Maricaulis maris MCS10: one gene and its partner. Each later gene encodes a partner of the first gene's protein in a complex. Links are inferred from orthologs where the notes say so. Each region holds a gene or a part of one and is shown in the gene's direction. Other genes may lie near its edges.

Region 1 (3,035 bases):
TAGACCGCAAATTGTCGGCGACCTCTCTTGCCGCCCCGGCTGCGATTGCGTACCTCCGGAGCATGACACGCATCACATCGCTCGAGGGCGTCCACAATTTCCGGCATTTCCACGGCTATGACGGCCTGGATGGTGCGCGCGTGAAGGACGGGCTTTATCGCTCGGGCCACTTCTCCCGTGCCAGTGCTCCTGACTGGGATCATATCGGCGGGCTGGGCATCCAGGTCGTGGCCGATCTGCGCAAGCCCCGTGAGCGCACCAATGAACCGTCCAACTGGCCCGACCCGATTGCCCCGCGCGTGCTGGCGTCTGACAAGGGCGATACAGGCGAGCCGCCGCATCTGCGTTTCCTGCGCACCGGCGTGCACACGACCGAAGGCGTGCGGGACTACATGCTCTCAGCCTATCGCCGCATTCCAATGGAAGCGGGCAATATGGACGTCTATCGCGATGCCTACCGGGCCCTGGCGACGGGCGATGCCGAAGCCGGCTTCCTGGTGCATTGCGCCGCCGGCAAGGACCGGACCGGGATTTTCTGCGCCATCATTCTCGACGAGCTGGGCGTTGATGCCGACACTGTCATTGCCGATTATGAGATGACCAACCAGGCGGTCGATTTCGACGCCATCATTCCGCGTATCCGCGAACGCGTGCTGGCCGATTACGGCCAGGCCATGGAGCCGGCCATGATGCGCACCTTCCTGGGCGTTGATGGCGATTATCTGCGTCAGGCCTTCGAGGTGATGGGCGGGGTCGATCACTATGTGCGCGACCATCTGGGCATTGATGAGCACGAGCGGGATGCGCTGCGTGCGCGCTGGCTGACGGGCTAGGCCGGCGCGCCCGATGGCGGTCTCCCGACATGACATTTCCCTGGCCTGGCGTGACCCGGTCACGGTGTTCGCGCCATGGAGTGACCAGTCCCGGGCGCTGCTTTTGCATGACGGGCGGCAACACAGGGCGCGCCTCTTTGTCTCGCCGGACCAGGTCCTGTCTGGTGAGGGCCGTGACGGTTTTGACCGGCTCGCGACGGCAGCGCGGCGCGCTGGCGGCATGTGGGCCGGGCTGCTGGGCTACGACCTTGCTGCCGCCTTCGAGCGTCTTCCCCATCTCGACCCGCGCTGGCCGCCCCTGGCGATGGCCCACTATCCGGCCTGGGCCGAGTTTGACCGGTTGGCGGGCACGCTTGTCGTGCGTGGAAATACGCGGCAGGCGGTGGAGGTGCTGGCCGGCGCGATAGAGGCGGCCGCCGAGCCAGCCGAGCCAGCCGAGTCACCCGTTCCGGCCGGACGCGCCGACTGGTCGCCGCGCTGGGATCGCGACACCTATCTCGCGGCAGCGCGCAAGGCCCGCGATTATGTGCATGCCGGCGATGTCTTCCAGGTCAACCTGTCGCAAGCCTTCGATGTTTGTCTCGATCCGGCAGACACGCCCTGGCAGGCCTTCCGGCGATTGTGCGTCAGCTCGCCGGCACCGCACGCCGCCTATTTCTGTCTGGACCCGGACCGGGTCGTGCTGACCAATTCGCCCGAGCGTTTCCTGCGGGTCGATGGCGGACGGGTCGAGGCGCGACCGATCAAGGGCACGCGGCGCCGATCTGCCGATCCGGCCGAGGACAAGGCCTTGGCCGCTGAATTGTCAGCCAGCGCCAAGGACCGGGCGGAAAACCTGATGATCGTCGATTTGATGCGCAATGACCTGTCGCGGGTCTGCCGCCCCGGCTCGGTCCGGGTGCCGGCTCTGTGCGACATTGAGAGCTATGCCAATGTCCATCATCTGGTTTCCGTGGTCGAAGGCGAGCTGGCGGGCGAGCGCGATGTTTTCGATCTTCTGGCTGCCAGCTTCCCGCCCGGATCGATTACCGGTGCGCCCAAGGTGCGGGCCATGGAAATCATCGCCGAACTGGAGGGCGAGCCGCGCGGTGCCTATTGCGGCGCGCTGGGCTGGATCGATTGCGACAGCGGCGATATGGACCTCAATGTCATGATCCGGACGGCAGCCCTGCGGAAAGATGCAGAGGGCCGCAACTGGCGGGCCAGCCTGCGGTCTGGCGGTGGCATCGTCGCCGACAGCGATCCGGTCTCGGAGTATGAGGAAACACTGACCAAGGTATCGGCGTTGCGCCGGGCGCTGGGAGCGGGGGAGCCATGACGGGTATCGCCTTCAAGGACGGGGACTGGCTGGAAACCGGGCAGACCGGATGGGCGCTGGCGGACCGCGGCGTCCTGCTGGGCGATGGCCTGTTCGAAACCCTGCATGTGATCAGGGGCAAGGTCGTCCGGCTCGACCGCCACATGGCGCGACTGACCCGCAGTGCGGCCGAGCTGGGCCTGCCGGGGCCACGTGACGGTGACAGTATCGCCGAGCTGGTCGCTGAACTGGTCGCCCGCAATGCCCTGAAGGACGCCATTGTGCGCCTGACCCTCACGGCGGGACCCGGGCTGCGCGGGTTGGAGCGACCGGAGGAGCTGGTTCCCTCACTGACCCTGACCGCCGCACCGCGGCTGGCGCCGCCGGCCTCGATCCGTCTGGCGCTCAGTGAAGTCCGGCGCTCGCCGGCCAGCCTCGCCGCGCGTCACAAGACACTCTCTTACATGGACAACATCCAGGCCCGGCGGCAGGCGCGCGGGCAGGGGGCCGACATGGCCTTGCTGCTGGATACGCGCGGCAATGTGTCCGGGTGTGATTGCGCCAATGTGTTCTGGCTCATTGGCGGCGAGGTCTACACGCCGGCTACCGCCTGCGGCGTGCTGGCCGGAACCGTGCGGGCCGAGATCGTGGACTCGATGCCGGTCGAGACCGGCGCCTTCGGGCTGGATGTGCTGGAGGGTGCCGAAGCGGTGTTCGTCACCAATGCCGCTTTCGGCGCGGTGCCGGTGACCGAGCTGGACGGGCGACCGCTGGGATCCGGTGAGTTGCCGGCCCGGATCCGGGCTCTCTTCGCCTAGCTGCGCGACACCACGATCGAGCGGCGCGGGCGCAGGTAAAAGATTTCCGAGATATCGAAGTGATTGACGCCGAGCTCGCCGAACATC
Region 2 (2,970 bases), 1.0 Mb from region 1 along the record:
GATTCCTTCGGCCACTGAAGCCTGCAGACCGGGTTCGGCCAGGAAGAGCTGATCAGCCAGCGTGCCGGCGGTGACAAAGTCGATGCCTTGCGCGGCCGGGCTTTCGAGCCAGGCGGTCAGCGTGTCGAGGGTCAACGTGTGCGGATGCCCGATCACCACGGCAAACCCGTCCTGCCGCGCCAGCTCGGCGGCGTCCGCCAGGCGCGCTTCGATCGCCTCCGCACTCCGGTCATGGTCCAGAAAGATGTCGCGTTCCAGGGCTCTCAGGCCGAGACCGGCCGCGACTGCCCGCCCCCGGCTTTCACCCGTCGTCAGACTGTCGAGGAAGAGCGGGTTGGTGTGGCTGACAGCCGACAGCGCCACGCGCAGGGCGCGTGGATCGGCGGTAAAGCGGCTGCCCATGTGATTGTTGAGACCGATGGCGCCCGGCACGCGCGCCATGCCCCAACGCACACGGGTCTGAAGGTCGACATCGCTGAGACCGATGCGCAGGGCATTCGGTCCCGGATCGGCCAGACCGACCGGCTCCATCGGCATGTGCAGCAGGACGTCATGCCCGTTCAAACGCGCCAGCGCAGCCAGTTCGGCCGAAGCCTCGGCATAGGGCAGGATCGCCACGGTCAGCGGTATCGGCAGCGCCACAACCCGCTCGGCCGCGGCAACATCCAGCCCGACATCATCGATGACCAGCACGATTTGCGGGCGTGCGATCGCCGACAATTGCGGGTCTGCCGGCGCGATGACAACCGGGCTCATATTTGATGCGGCGATGTCGATCGGAGCCTCCAGAGAGGCCGCTTGCACGTCAGCGCCGTCGTTTTCGAGCGAATCGAAATTGCGTATCCGGCTGACCCGCACCGACAGGTGATGGTCGGAACTGTCAGCGGAGGCGACCGAAAAGCTCGGGAAATCGCCCTTGCTCACGACAGAAAACACAACTGCGCCAAGCAGATAGGCCGACGCCGCCAGGGCACCGGCAAAAGCTGGGATGGCGGAATGACGGGCCTTGAGCGGAGCGAAGACGGGTTTCGACATGTCACCAGCACGCTGGAATGCGGTTAATCAGAGGTTAATGCGTTCGCGGGATTGGCGAAATCGGCCCTGCTGACTAGGGTCGCGGCAGGGAGAGCGCCATGCTGCTGATCATCGATAACTACGACAGTTTCACCTTCAACCTGGTCCATTACTTCGAGGAGCTGGGGGCCAGCACGAAAGTGATCCGCAATGACGCCATGAGCGTGGCGGAGGCGCTGGCGCTCAAGCCCAGCGGCATTGTCCTGTCGCCGGGGCCCTGTGACCCGGACCGGGCCGGGATCTGTCTCGAGCTGATCGCCGCCGCGCCGCACGACCTGCCCATTCTCGGTGTCTGTCTCGGTCATCAGTCGATCGGTCAGGTATTCGGCGGCGAGGTGATCGCGGCCAAGGCCATCATGCACGGCAAGACGAGCGCGGTGAGCCATGATGGCAGCGGTCTGTTCACCGGCCTGCCCAGCCCTTTCACCGCAACGCGCTACCATTCCCTCGCCGTGCGCCCGGAAAGCCTGCCGGATGTTCTTCGGGCGACCGCCCACACTGCCGATGGCGAGATCATGGGATTGTGTCACCGAGACCGGCCTGTCCATGGCGTCCAGTTCCATCCCGAATCGATCGCTTCCGAGCACGGTCACGACCTGCTGCGCAACTTCCTCGACCTGACCGGGCTGCCCCGCGCCGAAGCCGCCTGAGCCCCGTCACCGCCAGCCGGCGTTGAACCAGCGGCTGGCACGCGCTAGATCGTGTCTGTTCGCTTTGTTCAATCCGGTGACAGGTATGCCGTTTTCTGCCGATCCACACGCTGTTCGCCCGGCCGCCCGCGCCGGTCGCTGCGCTGTGATGGCGGTGACGCGCGTTCGATACTCCCAGCCGGCAGCGCAGTGGTGCCCGGATCATCGATGGCGCGACAACCACGCCTGACCCTTCCGGTTCGCGGCTTCTGTCCGCCTGTGATCATACCCAGCGAAACGACTGACCATGCAAAACATCTATCTGTGCCTGACCGCCTTTGCCCGCGGCACCTATCCTGACGACGCGGCCATTGCCGGTGCTTTCGACGAGCTGATGTCCGGCGACGCCCCGGATGCCGCGATCGGCGGATTCCTGGTCGGCCTCGCCGCGCTCGGCGAACGCCCGTCCGACATTGCCGCCGGCGCCCGGGCCCTGCGCAGCCGGATGACCCGTATCGAAGCGCCTGTGGGCGCCATCGACACCTGCGGCACCGGTGGCGACGGCAAGGGCGCCTGGAATATCTCGACCACAGCCGCAATCATCGCCGCCGGAGCCGGGGCGACCGTGGCCAAGCACGGCAATCGCGCCGCCTCGTCCAAATCCGGCTCCTCCGATGTGCTGGCGCAGCTCGGGGTCAAACTCGATTGCCCGCCTGCTGCCGTCGAACGGTCTCTGGCCGAGGCCCGCGTCGGCTTTCTCTTCGCCCCGGCCCACCATGCCGCCGTCCGCCATGTCGGCCCGGCCCGTCAGGCACTGAAGGTCCGCACCGTATTCAATCTCTTGGGACCGCTCTCCAATCCGGCCGGCGTCAAACGGCAATTGCTGGGCGTGTATGACAGGCGCTGGCTGGTGCCGATCGCCGAGGCGCTGCGTGACCTGGGCTGCGAGCACGCCCTTGTCATTTGCGGCCAGGACGGCATGGACGAGCTGACCACCACGACCGGATCCGACATTGCCGAGCTGCGCGACGGCGATATCCGCGAGTACAGCTTCCACCCGGAAGAAGCCGGCCTGGCCCTGGTCAGGGAAGCCGATCTTCAGGGCGGAACGCCAGCCGACAATGCCGCGGCGATCCGGGCCCTGCTCGACGGTCAGCAAGGCGCCTTCCGCGACATCGCGATTCTCAATGCCGGCGCCGCACTTGTGCTGGCCGGGCTGGCCACGACTATTCCCGAAGGCACAAGCCTCGCCGCGGCCGCCATTGAT

Evidence for each region.
Region 2: the proteins of pabB (region 1) and MMAR10_RS07275 are in contact, whole or in part, in a solved structure (PDB 8RP0), measured with the Escherichia coli proteins. The link is inferred for Maricaulis maris MCS10 from one-to-one orthologs.

What each region holds. Positions count from the first base shown.
Region 1 is NC_008347.1:490,942-493,976, forward strand. Bases 35-2,998 are described here. They hold pabB (aminodeoxychorismate synthase component I), read left to right. Parts: upstream 35-846; coding sequence 847-2,151; downstream 2,152-2,998. Other genes in these bases: MMAR10_RS02110 (tyrosine-protein phosphatase), read left to right, coding at 63-833; MMAR10_RS02120 (branched chain amino acid--2-keto-4-methylthiobutyrate aminotransferase), read left to right, coding at 2,148-2,948; MMAR10_RS02125 (TadE/TadG family type IV pilus assembly protein), read right to left, coding at 2,945-2,998. Outside these bases: more of MMAR10_RS02125, read right to left, coding at 2,999-3,035. UniProt on the Escherichia coli protein: Part of a heterodimeric complex that catalyzes the two-step biosynthesis of 4-amino-4-deoxychorismate (ADC), a precursor of p-aminobenzoate (PABA) and tetrahydrofolate.
Region 2 is NC_008347.1:1,535,213-1,538,182, reverse strand. What follows is about bases 30-2,928. They hold MMAR10_RS07275 (anthranilate synthase component II), read left to right. Parts: upstream 30-1,133; coding sequence 1,134-1,724; downstream 1,725-2,928. Other genes in these bases: trpD (anthranilate phosphoribosyltransferase), read left to right, coding at 2,011-2,928; MMAR10_RS16140 (divergent polysaccharide deacetylase family protein), read right to left, coding at 30-1,035. Also shown: trpE (anthranilate synthase component I), read left to right, coding at 1-18; more of MMAR10_RS16140, read right to left, coding at 1-29; more of trpD, read left to right, coding at 2,929-2,970. UniProt on the Escherichia coli protein: Part of a heterodimeric complex that catalyzes the two-step biosynthesis of 4-amino-4-deoxychorismate (ADC), a precursor of p-aminobenzoate (PABA) and tetrahydrofolate.